Regions from separate parts of the Mesorhizobium vachelliae genome, predicted to be linked through region 1. Evidence: riboswitches for the same ligand, from Rfam matches in the RefSeq annotation. Region 1 holds a riboswitch; each other region holds the start of a gene.

Region 1 (5,156 bases):
GTGGAAGGGGTGACGACCGGCATGGCCGGCGCCAGGTGGCCGCGCTTGAGGAAGCGTCGCGGCATGCCGATGGCAAGCACGATGCCTGCAAGCACCAGCGCCACGCCCAGCGCCTGCCAGTGGCTGACGGTTTCTCCGAGCACGAGATAGCCGAGCGCCAGCGCGAAAGGCGAGGTGAGTGAGAAGAGCAGCGCGGTGATGCGCGGGCCGACCGAATAGATGGTGGCGAAATAGGTCGTGCTGGCGATGCTGATGCCGGCGAAGCTCGATCCCGCAAGCAGCCAGAACTCCCTTGGTCCGATCGTGTGCCAGCCGCCGATCGCCAGCGACACCGAGCCGGTCATCACGAAGGTTGCGAGCATCTGCCAGCGGGCGAGCTGGAGGAGGGGAACGCGGCCCTTGAGCTCGCTCAGGAACATGGAGCTCAGCGCGCTGCATAAGGCGGCGGCGAGGGCGAGGCTTTCGGAGACCAACATGGCTGGTGATTGCGGGTCCGTGCGGACGTTGGGTGGATGGCGCTTCTTACGCCGGCTTGCAGCGGACAGCTAGGCCACGCGACTACGCGGCGCACCGAAGATCGACCATCCGGCCGCGATAAGCGCAGCAATGGTCGCAAGCAGGACCGCCAGGCTCGGCAAGTGGAAGAACATGTCTCGCCACCGGGGCTCGACGACCGCGCCGGTGCTGAAAGCCTCGCCGCTATATTGGCAAAGGATCCAGGAGGCGCCGCTGCGCACCATCTCGGCATCGATGTCGGAGATCAACGCCTTCGCGTCGCGCTCGGCTGAGGGCATCGTCGCCATATACGTCAGCAGCGCCTTGGCGGTGGCGAGATAGGCATGGCTGCATTCGTTGAACGGGCTCTCCTCGTCGCCAAGACTTCCCGGCATCAGGCCCCAGAGGCAGTAGGTGAATTGCAGATTGCCGTGATTGTAGAGTCGCCGGAAGGTCGGGTCGGTCAAGGTCTGTGCTTGCGCGAGTGCAAGAATGTCGCCGCGGTAGCGCGCGATCACCGCCATCTGGCCGTGGGTCAGGCTGGGGATCTGGATGCCGGGGGGAGGCGGCGCCGACGAGCCGCTATGCGCTTGCGCGGATGTGGCCAGCATGACCAGCAGGGCGGTCGTCAAAAAGCAATTGGCCGCCAGGGCAAGGAACCGTGGCGGCCAACGCATTTCAGTTCAGGCGTAGCGGCGTGCCGGGCTGCGCTGGTCGCGCACCGCGACGACGCGCTCGGCAACCGCGCCGAAGCCCAGCCCGACGACGGTCCACAGCACGAGCTGGATGCCGAGCGAGGCGACGCGGAACTGCCACAGCACGGTCGCCGAGAAGTTCTCCGGCACTTCGTTGATGTCGGGCAGCGCCGCCTTCACCAGCGCGAAGACGACGAGGAAGGCAAGTGCCGCGACGATCGACGCGTTCCAGGCGCCAAGCTGCTTCCATAGCCTTTGGGCCAACCCGACCGCCGCCACCATCGCCGCGATCGAGACCACGATCATGATGAAGAACAGCTCGGTGCGGTAGCCGATGGTCTCGGCATTGCCGACCGCGGGCGGGTTTGCGGGGTATTTGAGGCCGGGAACCACGATCACGGCAAGGAAGCCGAGCAGCGCGATGAGCGCCGAAGTGCCGCGCGGACCGAGCGAGCTCAGCCGGCCATAGGCGTAGGCGAAGACCAGCGAGAACAGCCCGCCAAGGGCGGCGCCATAGACCAGCACGCCGGTCGCCAGGCCAATGCCGGCCTGCGTGGCGCGGCTGACCATCTCTGGCTCCGGCGCCTCGCCGGCGGCCTGGGCCTGCTGGTCCTCGAAGGCGATCGCCTTGTCGACCTGCGGCTCGCCATAGACGCGGGCGAAGGCGAATGCCAGAATCCCCGCGACCAGCCCGACAAGCATGCCGCGCAGCAAAAGTTTTCCAACCATGTCACTAACCCTTTATCGAAAGCGGGTTCGGCGATGCCGAACCGCTTTAGTGGCAGGGGAAGCCGAGCAGGTGGCGGCCGTCATGCACGAATTCGTGCACCGCCGTGCCGCGGATCAGCGACGTCGCGCCTTCTTCCGCGCCGACGAAATAGATGGCCAGCATCAAGAGCAGGCCAGCGAAGATGGCCCAGGGCAGAAGCTCGCGGACCGGAATCGCAACCGGACCGTAGCTGGGGGTGAAGGTGGTGTCGGACATATTGACCTCCCGTGGGATACTGCGTCCCGTTGATCGAACAATGCTGCGGAATAAGGCCTGACTTTCGGCTGGTGCCGATCACAGTGGCGCGACCGTGCCGGACTCGCACCGGCTTCCAATCCCGTATAGCGCTAAAACACTTGTCAGCACTTCGTTCGCCTGTCAACGACATGTAATGGCCAACGCGGCTTCGCGCGGCCGAAATTTCACTGGACCAGGGAGTTTTGGGATGCTCGCCCGCCTGACGATGATCGCAAGCGGCGCGACGCGGGCCACGCGCAAGGGTCGCTTTCCGAATGACGAGGCGCTGGAGCCGCAAGCCATCGACCGCGCCGCCGCGCTGGCCGCTTCGCTGCGCCGCGCCGACCACGTCTGGACGAGCCCGGCGCTTGCCGCGCGGCAAACGGCCGAGGCGCTCGGCTTTGATGCGACGGTCGAGCCGCTGCTTGCCGACCAGGATTTCGCGCGGTGGGCCGGCAAAGGTTTCGAGGAAATGCAGGCCAAGGACCCGGAAGGCATGGAGGCCTGGCTTTCCGATCCGGATGCCGCACCCCATGGCGGCGAATCGCTTGCCGCCGTCGCCCGGCGCGTCGCCGCGTTGATCGAGCGCCTGGGCGCTGAGAGCGGCCACACCATCGCGCTCACCCATGCCGTGCCGATCCGCGCCGCCATGGTGCATGTGCTGGGCGCGCCGCTTTCCTCGATCTGGAAGATCGACATCGAGCCGCTATCGCTCACCGAGTTCCGCAGCGACGGCCGCCGCTGGGTGCTGCATGCGAGCGGCGTCGTCGCCGGCTGAACGCTGCGCAAGATCGCCCGCGTTCAATTGCCGACGAGCGGCAGCCGGCGCAGCAACCTTTGCGTCTGGACGGCATCCCAGGACATGTATTCCGTGATGGCGAGCCCGACAATATTGCAGGCGCCAGCGACATCATCGAGCAGCCGCAGGACATGCTCCGGTTCCAGCCGGCCGCGCGGAACGCCTTTGAGAAAGTCCGTTCCGGTCCCGGGCTTGTTGAACAGGATCGGCCGGAAGCTCTGCGGCCTGATGACATCGACATCGAAATGGACGGCAAGCTGCTCGATGCCTTGCCGTTCGAGCCACTGCAGGACCGTGGAAGAACTTTCGGCAACCTCGCCGGAGCCGGCGCTGCGCAAGCCCATGCGGACGAGAAATTCGTTCTCGGCCGGCGACCATTCGTCCAGTCCGGCATACATCACCCTGGCCGGATCGAGCGGAACGTCGACTTCGGCGACGAAATCCGGATCGCCTTCGCCGAGCAGCATGCCCAGCACTTGCGCGTGGCCGTGAGGGGTTTCCTCCGGCGTCTGCACGTCCGGATGCGCATCGATCCAGAGCACGCCGATATTCCCGCTATAACGCTTGTTGAGGTAGGCGATGGGCGCTAGATCGACCAGGCAGTCGCCGCCGATGGTCAGGACCTTGTCCGGCTGGTGCCGTTCCACGGCGGCTCGTGCCGCGCGTGCCTGAGCGAGCAGGGCCTGCTTTGCCAGGATGCCGTCTTCGATGTCGAGAGCAGGACCGTCGCCGGGAGGGGGAACGGTGACGGTCTCCTCAGGTCCTTGGGCTAAGGGAAGCAGCCACGACAGCAACCTTGAGCTGAGATGGTATTCCTCGAGGTTGCCGCCCTGCCACTGAGGCATATGCAGCCGCAGTGTCTTACCGTTGGTGGTCGTCATCGTCGGCTCCAACACGTCCGCAGGCATCATGCTTCGGTTGAGCATCGCGGCCTAGGGAAGGTTCGCAGACGGCCTATGTCAAGCTTCGAGCCGTACGGCATAACCAGGATATCAAGGCTTCTGCCGTTTCAGCGATCGCTAACGGAACGGAAACGCCTCGCTGCTATGGTGCCGCCCCGTGGCGAGGAGAGCCTCGCCTGAGGAGCCTGCCGGACATGGCCGAATATCCCGAGACCGAGCGCCGTCTTCATGTACGCGAATTCGTGCTCAAGGAAGCCACGATCATTGCCAACGGCGTCCGGATCGGCTGCTCCGTCAGGAACCAGCATGAGCAGGGCGCGGAATTGCGCGTCGGTGCAGATGTCGCCCTCCCGGAACGCTTCCTGCTCGAGGTTCCAGCCGACGATATGGCCTATCGCGCTTTGGTGCGGTGGCGGCGCAACGATCGCGTCGGCGTCGCGCTCTACAGCAACGCGCCGAAGGGCTGACGCTCAAAGATAGCGGCGCACGCTCGCCTTGTACGAGCGGTAGGATTCGCTGAACTTGCGCTCCAGATAGGCTTCCTCGCGCAGCACCACGCCATAGTGCAAGATGGGGAAGCTCGCGATGAGGGCGATAACGGCCCACCAAGTGTCAAACAGCAGGCCGATCCCGAGAAGCAGCCCCATCAGGCCGATATAGAGCGGATTGCGGGTAAAGCCGAACGGCCCGCTGGTGATGATCGCGGTGGTCGGCAAAGTCGGGTTCACATTGGTGCCGCCGCGCAACATGGTCGAGCGTCCCCAGGCGATGATGGCAATCGCAAGCGCTGCCAGCACGATGCCGAGCACAATGGTGAGCGGACGGCCGCCGATCGCCAGCGGCCGGACATAGCGCAGCGCCAGCATCACGATCAGCGCCACGAGAAAGAGCGGCGGCGGGAACACCGCGACCCCCGGATTGTCCGCTTTGTTGTCCATGGTCAATTTCGCCGGTCCTCAACCAGGCGCCATCGCAACCACTATGCACGGTCGCGCGCCACTCAGCAATTCAGGATTTGATCCGGCCCGGGATGATTTGCGACACGGCACATGGGGAACGCAGTCGCAGCGCGTTCATCGCTGCCGATCAACGGGGAATTCTCGCACGAGCAGGACAGCCGTTTGGGTGGCGCTGATCGCGATCGTACTCGTGGGGCTGTATCTGCTGGAGGCAAATGGCATGATCAGATTCCAGGCCGGCGGCCCAGCGCTAGCAGCAGCGGCTCGCTCCGCAGCACGGCTGGCTTGTCGCCTTCTGTT
Region 2 (5,156 bases), on a different contig from region 1:
AAATGGCAGGCACATGGTCAAGAACGCCGTCTGGCTGGCGGTGATCATGTGGGGCGTGTCCTTCGTCATCTTCCTGTTGATGCTGGCCCCGGCGGCCGCCATCCTGTGGGTGATGCCGGGCCAGCTTGCCGGCTGGGCCTTCGTGCTGGCCATCGTCTTTGCCTGGGCCTTCAAGGCGGCCTTCATCGAGCCCTTCGCCATCGCCTCGCTGATGCAGGTCTATTTCGAAGCCATCGAAGGCCAGACGCCCAATCCCGAATGGGACCGCCGGCTGGCCGAGACCTCGTCGAAGTTCAGGGAACTGCGCGACAAAGCGCTGGTCTCCTTCGGCAGCGGCTCACGCTGGGATACCCCGCGAGCCGCTTGATCTGCTGCTGGTCAGCGCTTCGGCGCGCTGCCAAGCCTTGCTATCGCCGATTTGAGCGGTGCCTCGCCGGCACCGCGAAACGTCTCGCTCATCACCAGCTCGGGCAGGGGCAGGCGTTTGCCCCAGCCATTCGCCTCGAGGTCCGGCCTCGGCGCGAAGGCCGAGACGCGGCCGACGCAGAGATAGGCTATCGGCGTGACATGGTCCGGGATCGCCAGAAGCCGCTTCAGCGCCTCTGTCTCGATGATGCTCACCCAGCCGACGCCGACGCCTTCGGCGCGTGCCGCCAGCCAGAAATTCTGCACCGCGCAGACGGTGCTGTAGAGGTCCATCTCCGGGTTATGCCAACGGCCGAGCGGCGAGTCCTTCGAGCGCTGCCGGTCGCAGGTGATGCACAGATTGAGCGCGCTTTCGCAGATGCCTTCGAGCTTCAGCTTGCGGTAGAGCGCCTGCCGCTCCGCCTCGATCGCAGGCAGTTCCTGCTCACGCGCGGCGAGGAACAGGTCGCGCACTTGTCTGCGCCGCTGGGCATCGCGGATGACAATGAAATTCCACGGCTGCATGTAGCCGACCGACGGCGCGTGATGCGCGGCGTTGAGCAATCGCGCGAGCACACTGTCGTCGAGATCGTCGGGGACAAAATGGCTGCGCACGTCACGCCTGGTGAACATCGCCCGGTAGACCGCGTCGCGCGCCAATTGATCAAAGTCGTCGCCGCTCATGGCGATCGCTGCTGCCGTCATCGCTTTTCCCCTTGCGACAAGCAGTCTCCCGCCTGACCAAGCGGAAGACCATGTCTGCCAGGCCGGTCTTCTGGCTCGGGATCCTCCCGCACCGGCGCCTTCCCGTCATCGACAGTGGCTTTGCCGGCGCGGTCCCCCTCACAGCGTTGGGCACGCCACGGAGTTCAACCGTGTTCCCGATTCTCCCGCGTCGCGGGCACCAAGCAGCGAGGAGACCTTACCGCGAAGCCTGGGCCGCGCCAATGGCGCCAGCGACACGGGCTGACGCAATTTTCCCCAGCCATTCGGCTTTCGAACATGGTCATCCGCGCCGCCGGTGCCTAGATTAGGCGCCATGGCCACCCGTCTCTACACGCACCCGATCTTCCTGGAACATCTTACGCCGCCCGGCCATCCCGAGCGGCCCGACCGCTTGCGCGCCATCGAGCGCGTGCTCGACGACGAGGCCTTTGCGGCGCTCGATCGCGTCAAGGCGCCGGAAGGCGACGAGAAAACCATCCTCTATGCGCACCCCGAGAATTTCGTCGAGCGCGTGCGCGCGGCGATCCCTGAAAGCGGCATCGCCTCGATCGACGCCGATACCAGCGCCAGCCCGAAAAGCTGGCAGGCCGCGGTGACGGCGATCGGCGCGGCCAATGCCGCGGTCGACGATGTGTTCGAGGGCCGAGCCGCCAATGTCTTCGTCGCCGCCCGTCCGCCCGGCCATCATGCCGAAAAGACCACGGCGATGGGTTTTTGCCTCTTCAACACGGCGGCGATCGCCGCCCGCTATGCGCAGAAGAAGCACCAGGCCGAGCGTGTCGCTATCGTCGACTGGGACGTCCATCACGGCAACGGCACGCAGGACATTTTCTGGGACGATCCTTCGGTGCTCTATTGCTCGACGCACCAGATGCCGCTTTATCCCGGCACCGGCGCGAAGAGCGAAACCGGCGCCGGCAACATCGTCAACGCGCCGCTCGCGCCGCAGACCGGCAGCGACCTGTTCCGCGACGCTTTCCTGTCGCGCGTGCTGCCGTCGATCGACGCGTTCTCGCCGGACCTGATCATCATTTCCGCCGGCTTCGACGCGCATCACCGCGATCCGCTGGCCGAGATCAACCTGACCGAGGACGATTTCGACTGGGCGACAGGGCAATTGATGGAGCGTGCCGGGCGCCACAGCGGCAACAGGCTCGTCAGCTTGCTGGAAGGCGGCTACGATCTGCAGGGACTGGCATTTTCAGTCGCCGCCCATGTCGGGCGGCTGATGAAGGGATAGGGTATGGCAGTGGAAGGCAATGAAGACGTCAAGGCGATGAGCTTCGAGCAGGCGCTCGACGCGCTGGAGAAGATCGTCGATGATCTGGAGCGCGGCGACGTCCCGCTCGACCAGTCGATAAGGATCTACGAGCGCGGCGAGGCGTTGAAGGCGCATTGCGACCGGCTCTTGAAGGCTGCCGAGGACAAGGTCGAGAAGATCAGGCTGTCACGCGACGGCAAGCCGGTGGGAACGGAGCCGCTGGACGCGGAATAATTGGAATAGGGTGGGCAGAGCAAGCAGGTAAGGAGTTCAAGCCATGTGCCGCAACATCAAGACCCTGGCCAATTTCGAACCGCCGGCAACCAATGACGAAGTGCATGACGCAGCGCTTCAGTTCGTGCGAAAGCTGAGCGGCTCGACGAAACCTTCGAAGCGCAACGAGCATGCCTTCCACCATGCGGTCGAGGCGATCGCCGCGATCGCGCGCGAGTTGATCGACTCGCTCGAGACCAGCCAGGAGCCGCGCAATCGCGAGGTGGAGGCGGCCAAGGCGAAGGCCAGGTCGGCGCTGCGTTTCGCCTGAGGGACACCCATGAGCTTTTTTCCGGGAAACGATCCTGAACCCGGCGATGCCTTCGCCTGCGATCAGATCGAGCTGATGGTGGTTCCGAACGCCAAGGATATCGGTGGTTTCGAGGTGCGCCGCGCGCTGCCGACGGCAAAGCGCCGTCTGGTCGGGCCGTTCATCTTCTTCGATCGCATGGGGCCTGCCATCCTGCGCGCCGGCCATGCGCTCGACGTGCGCCCACATCCGCATATCGGGCTTTCCACCGTCACCTATCTGTTCGACGGCAAGATCAGGCACCGCGACTCGCTCGGCACCGAAATGGTGATCGCGCCGGGCGACGTGAATTTGATGACCGCGGGACGCGGCATCGTTCATTCCGAGCGCACGCCGGAAGAGCTTCGCGGCGCGCCGATGTCGGTCTCCGGCCTGCAGACCTGGCTGGCGATGCCCGACGGCAAGGAGGAAATTGCGCCGGTGTTTGCAAACACATCGGTGGCTCGTCTGCCTGAGATCGATGCAGAGGGCGTCAGCGGCCGCGTCGTCATCGGCGAGTTCTCGGGGCTGCGCTCGCCCGTGGCGACCCTTTCGGACACGCTTTACGCGGATCTCAGGCTGGCGGCGGGTGCTGCCGTGAAAATCCCGGCCGATGCCGAGGAGCGCGCCATCTATACACTGGAAGGCGAAGTCTCGATCGCCGGCGACGCCTTTCCGGCCGAGCGGCTGCTGGTGTTCAAGCCGGGCGAGGAGATCGTCGTTTCCTCAGAGCGCGGTGCGCATTTCATGCTGTTCGGCGGCGCCTCGCTCGGCTCCAAGCGCTACATCTGGTGGAATTTCGTCTCGTCCTCGAAGGAACGCATCGAGCAGGCCAAGCAGGAATGGAAGACAGGCCGCTTCGATATCGTTCCTGGCGATGAGCAGGAGTTTATTCCGCTGCCCGAGAGCTAGGGACCGCTCCACCCGCGCGTCACCGACGCGCATTTACATTCGCCCGGCGGCGGCCTATTCCCGCGCATGATTATGGCGCAATTTGTTGGTAGCGCCGTGTTCGATCAATTGAGGCAGGACGCGCCCGAGTGAAGCCAGACACGCCGCTGCTCGACAAGGTCCGTATCCCGGCGGACCTGCGAACGCTTGATGAGAGCGCGCTGCCGCAGCTTGCCGCGGAACTCCGCGCCGAACTGATCGATGCCGTGTCGCAGACTGGCGGCCATCTTGGCGCCGGCCTTGGCGTCGTCGAGCTGACCGTCGCCCTGCATTATGTCTTCAACACCCCGGACGACCGGCTGATCTGGGACGTCGGCCACCAGGCCTATCCGCACAAGATCCTGACCGGCCGCCGCGACCGCATCCGCACGCTGCGCCAGGAAGGCGGCCTCTCCGGTTTCACAAGGCGCGCCGAGAGCGAATACGACCCGTTTGGCGCAGCCCATTCCTCGACCTCGATTTCGGCCGGTCTCGGCATGGCCATGGGGCGCGACCTGTCGGGCGGCCGCAACAATGTCATTTCCGTCATCGGCGACGGCTCGATGTCGGCCGGCATGGCCTTCGAGGCGCTGAACAATGCCGGCGCGCTCGACGCCCGGCTGATCGTCATCCTCAACGACAACGACATGTCGATCGCGCCGCCGACCGGCGCCATGAGCGCCTATCTGGCCCGGCTCGCCTCCGGCAAGGCCTATCTGGGCTTGCGCGATTTCGGCAAGAAGCTGACCTCCTATCTCGGTAAGCGCGCCGACCGCGCCATCACCCGCGCGGTCGAGCATGCGCGCGGCTACGTTACCGGCGGCACCTTGTTCGAGGAGCTCGGCTTCTATCACATCGGCCCGATCGACGGGCACAATCTCGAGCATCTGATCCCGGTGCTGAGGAACGTGCGCGACAATGGCAAGGGCCCGGTGCTGATCCATGTCGTGACCCAGAAGGGCAAGGGCTACGCGCCGGCGGAGGCGGCGGCCGACAAATATCACGGCGTCAACAAATTCGACGTCATCACCGGCGCGCAGGCCAAGGCGCCCGCCAATGCGCCGGCCTACACCAAGGTCTTCGCCGAGAGCCTGATCCAGGAAGCGCGCGAGGACGACCGCATCGTCGCCATCACTGCCGCCATGCCGAGCGGCACCGGCCTTGACCTGTTCGGCGAGGTGTTCCCCAAGCGAACCTTCGATGTCGGCATTGCCGAGCAGCACGCGGTGACTTTTGCCGCCGGCCTTGCCACCGAAGGCTACAAGCCTTTCG
Region 3 (5,156 bases), on a different contig from region 1:
ATCCGGAAGCATTCGACCGACCAGTCAAGATAGACCTTCCAGTCGCACTTGCGCAGCGGCAAGCCTTCGCGAAACGCGGCCTCGTCGATCTGGATCATCCTTGCGCCGGCTCTTTCTAGGTCCGTCACTTCATCGCGAATAGCGAGCGCGATCTGGCGGCAGACCTCGGAGCGGGGTACGTCGTCGCGAACAAAAGACCAATTGAGAATGGTCACTGGGCCTGTTAGCATTCCCTTTACAGACTTTTGCGTAAGCGACTGGGCGAATTGCCACCAGCGCACCGTCATCGGATTGGGGCGCGATACGTCGCCGAAGATGATGGGGGGACGCACGTAGCGCGACCCATAGCTCTGCACCCAGGCATGTTCGGTGAAGGCGAAGCCGGAAAGTTGCTCGCCGAAATACTGTACCATATCGTTTCGTTCGAACTCGCCATGCACCAGCACGTCCAGCCCGATCTCCTCCTGCCAGCGAATAGCAGCCTCGATCTCCTTCTTCAGAAAGGTTTCGTAATCGACATAGCTGAGCTGGCCCTTCGCGTGAGCGGAACGCGCCTTGCGCACCTGAGGCGTCTGCGGAAAGGATCCAATGGTCGTCGTCGGGAACGGCGGCAGGCCGAGCGCGCGGGCCTGGGCCCTGGAACGCTCGGCAAATGCGCTCCTTCGTTGCTTCATGGCGCCGTTAATGTCGGCGATCCGCCCTTCAACGAGCGGGTCATGGACCTTCGTGGATGTTGCGCGAGTCGCGGCAGCCTCGGCAGAAGCTTTCAACTCGCCAGCCACCGCATCTCTACCTTGGGACAAGGCCCGGGCCAGGATGACCAGCTCGTCGATCTTCTGGGCCGCGAAGGCGAGCCACGACCTGATGTTCGCATCCAGTGCCGTCTCCATACGCAAGTCGATCGGCACATGCAGCATCGAGCACGAAGACGCGATCTCGACTCGGTCCAACGGCCAGCCCGCGACGATCGGCTTGATGCGGTCGAGAATGGCAGTAAGGTTCGCGCGCCAGACGTTACGGCCATTGATCAAGCCAAGCGAGAGCACCAGATCCTTAGGCGCGAGCCGACCAACCGTCTCCAACTGTTCGGGAGCACGCGAGAGATCAAAATGCAGGCCCGCCACAGGCAGCGATATCGCCGTCTCGAGATTTTCCCCCAGAGGCCCGAAATAGGTAGCCAGCATGATCTTCAGCTCGGGCGCGGCCTTCGACAGCTGCCCGTAGGCAAATTCAAGTGCGGCTCGTTCGTTCTGGTTTAGATCGAGCACAAGCGCTGGCTCATCGATCTGCACCCAATCGGCTCCCGAGAATTTCAACCTCCGCAGGAGTTGCTCGTAGACGGGCAGAAGCCGCGGCAGGAGCGCGAGGGGATTGAAACCTTCGGCAGGTGATTTCGCCAGCTTGAGAAAAGTGACCGGTCCAAGGATGACCGGGCGTGTATGAATGCCCAGGGCTTTAGCCTCGAGGAAGTAATCAACCGGTTTGGTCGACGAGAGTGTGAACGCCTGATCGTCGTCAAGTTCCGGCACGATGTAATGATAGTTGGTGTCGAACCATTTGGTCATTTCCATCGCGGTTAGGGCAGGGCCAGCCGCATGCTCCTGACCAGAGTCGCAATTCCCCGTCTGACCTTGGTTGCCGCGGGCCATGGCGAAATAGATGTCGAGTGGGACCTCGCCGCCATTCCATGCGTAGCGAGACGGCACGGCGCCGACCATGGCGGCGGTGTCGAGTACATGGTCGTAGAGCGAAAAGTCGTTCGAGGGGATTTTCGACACACCGCGATCGCGCTGCTCCTCCCAGCTCGCGGCACGGAGTGCCTTTGCCGTCGCGAGAAGGTCGGCAGCGCAAGATTTTCCGGACCAATAGCTTTCGAGCGCGAATTTCAATTCCCGCCTGCGACCGATACGCGGCACACCAAGCGTCGCTACAGGAATTTGCTGAGAGAGAGTCATGCGATACCCCGATGGTTGGGGCGTGGGGGACAACGAAGGCGCCAGTAGGCCGGTACGAACGCCGGGCTGCAGCGGCCACCGAGACACCCCGCCCGTGGACAATAGTTCGCCGTGGCAGGTCTCCTGGCTCGGGGGTCATAGCCTCTATCCGTCTTCCCGAGGCTGTTCGCCTCAGTGACATGAGTGGGGTCGGCTCGCCTCTAACAGTTGCGGGGGCAGCGCCGGCATCGCACCGGCTTCCCTCTTAGCTCCGCTGCGGCAGCGCCGTACGGAGAACCATGGCTTGGACACAATCACAGCAGTCCGCTCTTTTGTCAACATCGCATAAAGAAATCTTTATGTCATTATGTGAACGCACTTTGTACTATCACAGTGATTTCCAAGTCGCGTGGAGGGACGAACAAGGGGCGTTTGGATCGCGAATATATTTAATTCGGCACGCGGTAAGGCAGATTGGCTACATGAAGCCAGACCTTGGCTGCTGCAGGGCCCGGGCCAAATCGACAAATGGGCGCGCTGTGCAGAACTGTGACAGACGGCGGTTCGGCCCGGCTGCGCAAGGGTTGTTAGCCGCGCCTTTGGTCGAATGGATTGGGGCGCGAAGGCAGGGTGTCTGGCTCGACCCCGTCGAGGGCTTCTTCGCCGAGCTGTCGAGCGACGCCTCAAGCGAGGCGCCTTTCATCTTGTCGTGTAGGCGGCCATCAACCGCTTCTTCGCCGAGCATAATCCGACAACCCAAACGCTTCACCTGGACCGCCGACCCGAACAAAATCATCGCCGCCGTCAAACGTGGGCACCAAGTGTTAGATTCAATCCACTACTGGCTACCGACTACTGCTCGAAAAGCAGTGCCAAGGTGGGGCCAGCCGCGCGCTCGCAACTTGGCCTACATCCGATTGCCAGATGCAGTTCATTTAGGGCAACCCAAAGGGGTAGAAGCACACAAACTGATCATCTCTGTTCAAGCTCGGTGAGGATTTAATTTTAACGTTTCATGGCCTCGCCGGGCGGCTCGCTCCAGACGCGAGGTGCTCGGCCTGCAGTTCTGCGTCACGCGATCCTAGGCGGAGTCAGGAGTTGGCGCGGTTCAAGGGCGCAACAAAGCTGCACCACACGAAGCAGAGGGGAAAGACGAACGCGGAGTCGGCTACATCAAGGAGAACGCGAACGCCGGCCGGCGGTTCGAGAGCTGGGCGGCGTTCGAGGCGCATCTGGATCGGTGGATGCGCGAAGTTGCCGACCAGGGCGAACACGGCACCACCGGCGTTGCGCCCGTGGAACGTTTTGCCGCTGAAGCTCGAGCGCTCCGCGCGCTTTCCGGCAGGTCGCCGTTGGGCAATTGTGGGGCCTGATCCGCAAGGTCCAGGCCGACTGTGCGATCGATCTGGATACGAACAGCTACTCGGTGCCCTGGCGCCTGATCGGCGAGAGCGTCCAGGTCGTGGTTTTGGCTGGCCGTGTGATCATCCGTCATGCGGCCAGATGGTGAGCGATCATGCCCTGTGCCCGGGGCAGTGGTACAATCCCGAAAAGGCTTCGGCTTCATTGCTCCTGAAAACGGTGAGAAGGACATCTTCGTTCATGCCACCGCGCAGACCCGCTCAGGACTGAGCATGCTGATGGAGGGGCAGAAGGTGTTTGTCCAATGCGGGCAGGGCAAGAAAGGCCTGGAGGTACGGAATATTCGCCTCGCCTAGCCAAATGCGTTGGCCCAACCGAAATTGCGCCTCAGACAAAGAAAAAGCCCGCTGCCGGGAGGAGGTGGCAGCGGACTCTATTTCGAATGAGGCGCGGGAGGAGGTGCGCCCACTCAGCGTCGGCACCATCTGGGAGGAGTAGATGGTCGACAAGTCATGATCATACCGATAGCAACGGATATTGCAACGCACAAATTTTATATCGCAAGTGCGAAACCATGCCGGATCCGCTTAGTCGAGCCTGAAAAGTCCGGTCAGGCTGCGGCTTTGTTGTGGGTACGCTTGGCAGGTGCCGGCGTTCCCGGATCCTTAATGAGGTTGGAAATCTCGGCCGCTTCTGGGATCCCTGGCGAGTGAATGTCATAGACACCAGCGGCGACCTCGTCCCGGCCTTCGGCCAGGGCAAAGGCGAGCACGACCAACTCGTCGGTCTTTTGCGCCGCGAAGGCGAGCCACGACTTCACATCCGCGTCGAGTGCCGTCTCGATGCCCACGTCAATCGGCAGATGCAGCATCGATAAGGCTCTGTTGGAATGCCGTCGCGCATCTTTTGTCCATTTATCGGGTGGATGATTGCTATTCCAACAATCAATTTTACCGTCCTAATAAAATCGTATTAGAGGATCCTGAATTGCAGCGCGTTGGGTATCCTCGTCGTGATTGGTGCGTCGACCGAGGCCGCCGGAAAGAAGTCGCAGACGGCATGTGCGGGATTGTTGGTATCGTTGGGCAACAGCCCGTGTCGGAGCGGTTGGTCGACGCCTTGAAGCGTCTGGAATATCGCGGCTATGATTCCGCCGGCGTTGCGACTATCACCGAGGGCGCCTTGCAGCGGAGGCGCGCTGAGGGCAAGCTCGTCAATCTAGAGAAGAGACTGAAGGCAGAGCCGCTAAACGGCTCCATTGGCATCGCCCACACGCGCTGGGCAACCCACGGAGCGCCGACGGAAGGCAATGCGCATCCGCACTTTACCGACGGTGTGGCCGTCGTCCATAACGGCATCATCGAGAATTTTGCCGAGCTGAAGGAGGAATTGACGGCGGGGGGAGCCGAGTTCCAGACCGACACCGACACGGAAGTCGTCGCCCATCTTGTGGCAAGACACCGCCAGGAGGGCATGGGCCGGGGCGAAGCGATGCATGCCATGTTGAAACGCATCAAGGGCGCCTACGCGCTCGCCATCCTTTTTGAGGATGATCCGTCGAGCATCATCGCAGCGCGCAATGGACCACCGCTGGCAATCGGCCACGGCGACGGCGAGATGTTTCTGGCATCCGACGCGATCGCACTTGCCCCCTTCACGAATGAAGTCACCTATCTCATCGACGGTGACTGGGCCGTAATCGGCAAGGGGGGTGCCGATATCTTCGATTTCGACGGCTACCCAGTAGAGCGTCCGCGTCAGACCTCTATGGCCGCGGCTTATCTGGCCAACAAGGGCAAACATCGCCACTTCATGGAGAAGGAAATCTACGAGCAGCCCGAGGCCATCGGCCATGTGCTC
Region 4 (5,156 bases), on a different contig from region 1:
ACGATCCTCGCCCCGGAGGGGTTCCGGATCGCCGCCACCTTGCCCGTGTGCTTTCCCGGACCGGCCTGTTACAGATCGATTCCGTCAGCGCGGTGGTGCGCGCGCATTATATGCCGCTCTATTCGCGCCTCGGCCCCTACCCGCTTGCGCTGCTCGACAACGCCGCCGTCACCCGCAAGCGCGCGGTCTTCGAATATTGGGCGCATGAGGCGTCATTCCTGCCCGTCGAGACCTACCCTCTGCTGCGCTGGCGCATGCAGCGCGCCGAGCAGGGCGACGAGATGTATCTCGGCCTTGCGAAATGGGGCCGTGAACGCAAGGCGATGATCGACGAGATCTATAGAGAAGTCGCCGATCGCGGGCCGATCGCCGCGTCCGATATCGAAGGCCACAAGGGCAATGGCGGCTGGTGGGGCTGGAGCGAGGCCAAGCATGCCTTCGAATGGCTGTTCTGGGCCGGACGCATCACCACCGCCTACCGGCGCGGCTTCGAGCGCTATTACGACCTGCCCGAGCGCGTTTTGCCGCAGGCTGTGCTTGACCTGCCGGTACCCTCGATCGAGGACGCGCATCGCGAATTGCTGCGCATTTCCGCCCGCGCCCACGGCATCGCCACCTATGGCGACCTGCGCGACTATTTTCGTCTCGCGCCAGGCGACACGAAGGACAGGATCGAGGAACTGGTCGAAGCCGGCGAACTGCTGCCGGTGAAGGTCGAAGGCTGGGACAAAACTGCCTATCTCCACAAGGACGCCCGTTTCCCGCGCCGTATCAGGGCGCGCGCCCTGCTCGCCCCCTTCGATCCCGTCGTTTTCGAGCGCACCCGCACCGAAAAGCTGTTCGATTTCCGCTATCGCATCGAAATCTACACGCCGGCCGAAAAGCGCCAATACGGCTATTATGTGCTGCCCTTCCTGCTCGGCGACCGGATCGTCGCCCGCGTCGATCTCAGGGCCGACCGCCCGGCCAGCGTGCTGCGCGTCCACGCCGCCTATGCCGAGGCTGGGGCGCCGCCTGAAACCGCCGCCCAGCTCTTCGACGAGCTGAAGCAGATGCAGGCCTGGCTCGGCCTGGAGGCGATCGAAGTGACGCCGGCCGGCGACTTGGGTCCGGCGCTGGCCGACATCAAGGTGTCGTAGCCGCGCGTTGACAGGCGCCTAGCCATAAGCCTAAATCCGCCGCAGACGGTCTTCTCCCGGCAAAGGGAGGAGCCAAGAGGGAATGCGGTGCGGGTCAAAAACCCAAATCCGCGGCTGTCCCCGCAACTGTGAGCGACGAGCCCCGGCCGAAAACCACTGGGATGTTCCCGGGAAGGCGGCATTCAAGGCGACGACCCGCGAGCCAGGAGACCTGCCGTCTGAGACTTTAAGTATCCGAATGCCCGGCGGGTTTTCCGGGCAAGGAGCCTGGTTTTGGATCGCAACGACAGTTTCCCGGCAAACAGTGCGGATATTTCGTCCGAGCCCGACGCGCTCGCCGGTGTGACCGTCATCGTCTGCTCGTCCTGTCGCGACGAGACCGGCTCGGACGCGCATCCGCGCGCCGGCGCGCTGCTGGCCCAAGATACGCGCCGTGCCGCTTCGGCCGAAAACATCCGCATCCACACCGTCGAATGCCTCGGCAACTGCAAGCGCCGGCTGAGCGCCGCACTCCTGCGCGACGGCTGCTGGAGCTACGTCTTCGGCGATCTGGACACGACCAGCGGCGCCGATCTTGTCGCCGGCGCAAAGCTGTTCGCCACCTCGACCGATGGCCTGATCCCCTGGCGCGGTCGGCCCGATTCCCTCAAGCGCGGCCTGGTTGCCCGCATCCCTCCCCTCGACATGCTGAAGGACTGACCATGAACGCATCCGTTTCCCGTGTTCCCTGCACCGTCGTCACCGGCTTCCTCGGCGCCGGCAAGACGACGCTGATCCGCAACCTGCTCGAAAATGCCAAGGGCAAGCGGCTGGCGATCATCGTCAACGAATTCGGCGATGTCGGCATCGATGGCGAGATTCTCAAAGGCTGCGGCATCGACACCTGTCCGGAAGAAAACATCGTCGAGCTCGCCAATGGCTGCATCTGCTGCACCGTGGCCGACGACTTCGTGCCGGCCCTCGACCAGATCCTGTCCCGCACACCGAAGGTCGATCATATCCTGATCGAGACCTCGGGCCTCGCTCTGCCGAAGCCGCTGGTCCAGGCCTTCCAGTGGCCGACGGTGAAGAGCCGCGTCACCGTCGACGGCGTCGTCGCCGTGGTCGATGGGCCTGCCCTGGCCGACGGCCGCGTCGCCTCCGACATGGACGCCCTGCAGGCCCAGCGCGCGGCAGACGATTCGCTCGACCATGACGATCCGGTCGAAGAGGTGTTCGAGGACCAGATCGCCTGCGCCGACCTGATCATCCTGTCGAAGAGCGACCTGATGGATGCGGCGGGCTCGGAACGCGCCAACGCCGTCATCGGTGAGCATGTCGCGCGCGCCGTGAAAGTGGTGCCGACCGCGCAGGGCAAGGTCGATCCGTCCGTGCTGCTCGGCCTCGGCCTCGCCGTCGAGGACGACATCGAGAACCGCAAGACCCATCACGATGATGAGCTCGACCACGAGCACGACGATTTCGATTCCTTCGTCATCGACATCCCGTCGATCGCCAATCCCGACGAGCTGGCAAAGCGCGTTGCCTTGGCCGCCGAGCAGGAAAACGTTTTGCGCGTCAAAGGCTTCGTCGAGGTCGGCGGCAAGCCTATGCGGCTTCTGCTCCAGGCCGTCGGCCCGCGCGTCAACCATTACTATGATCGGGCCTGGACGGCCGAGGACGACCGCTGCTCGCGGCTCGTCGTCATCGGCCTCAAGGGGCTGAACCGCCCAGCGATCGAGCGTATCCTCGCCGGCTGAGGCCAACACGAAAAAGCGATGCATATCCTCGCCACCACATCCGCTTCGCTCGACGATCTCGCCGAGCCGATCGACCTCAGGCAGACGCCTGCGGATATCGTGGCTTTGTCCTTTACCGACAGCGACCTCGCCGGCCTGGCCGCCGCCTGGAAGGCCGATGCGGAGCAGCTACCCTCGATGCGGCTGGCAGCACTTCGCGACCTTCGCCACCCGATGTCGGTGGACCTGTGGATCGACAGCGTCGCGCGCCACGCCAAGGTCATCCTCGTCCGCATCCTCGGCGGTTATGACTGGTGGCGCTACGGCTGCGACCAGCTTGCAGCGTTGGCGCGCATACGCGGCATCAAGCTGGCGTTGCTGCCCGGCGAAAGCCATGACGAGGACCAGCGGCTGATCGAAGGCTCGACCCTGCCGCGCGCCGAATTGGATGCCCTCCTCGGCTATTTCCGCGAAGGCGGCCCGGCGAACATGGCGGCCCTGGTGCAAAGGCTGGCGAGGCTTGCCGGGTCGGAAACGGCCGTGGCCGAGCCGGTGAGCGTGCCGAAGGCGGGGTATTATCTGCCGGGCCACGGCGTGGTCCCCCTCCCCCTTGTGGGGAGGGTCCGGCCGCAGGCCGGGGGTGGGGTCCTCCGCGACACAAGCCGACATCAAGAAGCGCCGAGCACTGCCGAGGCGACCCCACCCGGCCCTGCGGGCCACCCTCCCCTCGAGGGGGAGGGAAACGCCGCGTCCATCATCCCCATCCTCTTCTACCGCTCTATGTTGCTAGCCGCCGACGTCGCGCCCATAGACGCACTCGTTGACGCATTGCGGACGCAGTGTCTCGCCCCAGTGCCGATCTTCGTGTCCAGTCTCAAGGATCCGACATCTCTCGCCTTCGTCGAAAACGCCATCGCCTCGCTCAACCCGGCCGCCATCATCACCGCCACCGCATTCGCCTCCGGCGCCGAACCGGGCGCCGAGACCTTGTTCGACCGCGCTGGCATACCCGTCTTCCAGGTTATCGTCGCCACGACGAGGCGCGAGATCTGGGAAAAGAACCAGCGCGGCCTCGCGCCCGCCGATCTCGCCATGCATGTGGTCCTGCCGGAGCTCGACGGCCGCATCCTCGCCGGCGCGATCTCCTTCAAGGGCGAGATCGAAACCGATCCGGCGCTGGCGTTTCGTGCTTTCGCCAACCGGCCCGAGGCGGACCGGGTCGCGCAGGTCGCCATGCGGATCGCGGCGTTCATCCGCCTGCAGCGGACGGAGCGGGCCGAGCGCAAGCTGGCGATCCTGATCCCGGATTATCCGAGCGCGCCTGGACGGACCGGCTACGCCGTCGGCCTGGACGTGCCGTCCAGCGTGCTCGCCATGCTGCATGACCTGAAGGAACAGGGCTATGCGGTTGAAGGGATTCCGCAATCGCCGCGCGAACTGCTCAATGCGCTTGAGGTGGGTGGGCCTGGCCTCTCCATAGAGGACTACTTCGCCTTTTCGGCCGAGCTGCCACAGGCCGCGCACGATGCAATAGAGGCCGCGTGGGGCAAGGCAGAAGGGACAGGTTCGCGCGAGGCGACAGAACGCCGGCCTGCACAAGCAAGCCCCGAAAATCACTTCCCCTTCCGCGCCGCCACCTTCGGCAACGTCACCGTGGCGCTGGCTCCCGACCGCGGCCGCTCCGCCGACCGGCGCGCCGACTACCACGACCCGACGCTGCCGCCGCGCCACGAGCTGATCGCCTTCGGCCTGTGGCTGCAAAAGTCGCTCGGCGTGCACGCCATCGTCCATGTCGGCGCGCACGGCACGCTGGAATGGCTACCGGGCAAGACGGTTGCGCTCTCCGACGCCTGCTTTCCCGAGATCGTCACCGGCTCCCTGCCGGTCATCTATCCCTTCATCGTCTCCAATCCGGGCGAAGCTGCGCAGGCCAAGCGGCGCATTTCGGCGGTCACGCTCGGTCATCTGCCGCCGCCGCTCACCGGCGCCGGTCTCGACGAAGGCCAACAGAAGCTCGAAAGGCTGGTCGATGAGTATGCCCAGGCCGACGGCCTCGACCGCCGCCGCCGTGACCGCTTGGCGAAGCTGATCGTCGAGACGGCCCGGATGACCGGGCTTGCCTCGGAAGCCGGCGTCGCCAAGACCGATCAACCCGACGAGGCACTGCGCCGGATCGACGCCTGGCTCTGCGACCTCAAGGATTTCGCCGTCAAGGACGGGCTGCATGTCTATGGCCGCGCGCCGGAAGGCGAAACCGATCCGCTGCGCCGGCAAAGCGCCGAAGCCGAAAAAGCGAACC

What was found. A riboswitch is a leader RNA that binds a small molecule or an ion and turns the genes downstream of it on or off. The one in region 1 is predicted to bind cobalamin.
Region 2: another riboswitch for cobalamin. It lies ahead of bluB (5,6-dimethylbenzimidazole synthase); the one in region 1 lies ahead of RFM41_RS26850 (CbtB domain-containing protein).
Region 3: another riboswitch for cobalamin. It lies ahead of metE (5-methyltetrahydropteroyltriglutamate--homocysteine S-methyltransferase); the one in region 1 lies ahead of RFM41_RS26850 (CbtB domain-containing protein).
Region 4: another riboswitch for cobalamin. It lies ahead of RFM41_RS17110 (DUF1636 family protein); the one in region 1 lies ahead of RFM41_RS26850 (CbtB domain-containing protein).

Annotation. Positions count from the first base shown of each region.
Region 1 covers NZ_JAVIIR010000015.1:103,547-108,702, reverse strand. The annotation lists gene RFM41_RS26865 (EamA family transporter) at 1-476, opposite strand, end outside; gene RFM41_RS26860 (hypothetical protein) at 546-1,127, opposite strand; gene RFM41_RS26855 (CbtA family protein) at 1,179-1,919, opposite strand; gene RFM41_RS26850 (CbtB domain-containing protein) at 1,966-2,175, opposite strand; adenosylcobalamin (AdoCbl) riboswitch at 2,176-2,319, opposite strand; gene RFM41_RS26845 (histidine phosphatase family protein) at 2,405-2,974, shown strand; gene RFM41_RS26840 (arginase family protein) at 2,998-3,876, opposite strand; gene RFM41_RS26835 (PilZ domain-containing protein) at 4,092-4,364, shown strand; gene RFM41_RS26830 (methyltransferase family protein) at 4,368-4,835, opposite strand; gene RFM41_RS26825 (DUF6428 family protein) at 5,107-5,156, opposite strand, start outside.
Region 2 covers NZ_JAVIIR010000002.1:428,117-433,272, reverse strand. The annotation lists gene RFM41_RS05660 (hypothetical protein) at 1-367, shown strand, start outside; gene bluB (5,6-dimethylbenzimidazole synthase) at 379-1,110, opposite strand; cobalamin riboswitch at 1,154-1,329, opposite strand; gene RFM41_RS05650 (histone deacetylase family protein) at 1,445-2,371, shown strand; gene RFM41_RS05645 (exodeoxyribonuclease VII small subunit) at 2,375-2,626, shown strand; gene RFM41_RS05640 (DUF2277 domain-containing protein) at 2,670-2,936, shown strand; gene RFM41_RS05635 (pirin family protein) at 2,946-3,866, shown strand; gene dxs (1-deoxy-D-xylulose-5-phosphate synthase) at 3,995-5,156, shown strand, end outside.
Region 3 covers NZ_JAVIIR010000020.1:95,557-100,712, reverse strand. The annotation lists gene metE (5-methyltetrahydropteroyltriglutamate--homocysteine S-methyltransferase) at 1-1,955, opposite strand, end outside; cobalamin riboswitch at 2,052-2,251, opposite strand; partial or broken gene RFM41_RS30460 (IS630 family transposase) at 2,573-2,770, shown strand; partial or broken gene RFM41_RS30455 (Mu transposase domain-containing protein) at 3,077-3,470, shown strand; gene RFM41_RS30450 (cold-shock protein) at 3,458-3,652, shown strand; partial or broken gene RFM41_RS30445 (hypothetical protein) at 3,907-4,170, opposite strand; gene glmS (glutamine--fructose-6-phosphate transaminase (isomerizing)) at 4,356-5,156, shown strand, end outside.
Region 4 covers NZ_JAVIIR010000007.1:253,476-258,631, forward strand. The annotation lists gene RFM41_RS17105 (winged helix-turn-helix domain-containing protein) at 1-1,139, shown strand, start outside; cobalamin riboswitch at 1,169-1,372, shown strand; gene RFM41_RS17110 (DUF1636 family protein) at 1,413-1,838, shown strand; gene cobW (cobalamin biosynthesis protein CobW) at 1,841-2,878, shown strand; gene cobN (cobaltochelatase subunit CobN) at 2,897-5,156, shown strand, end outside.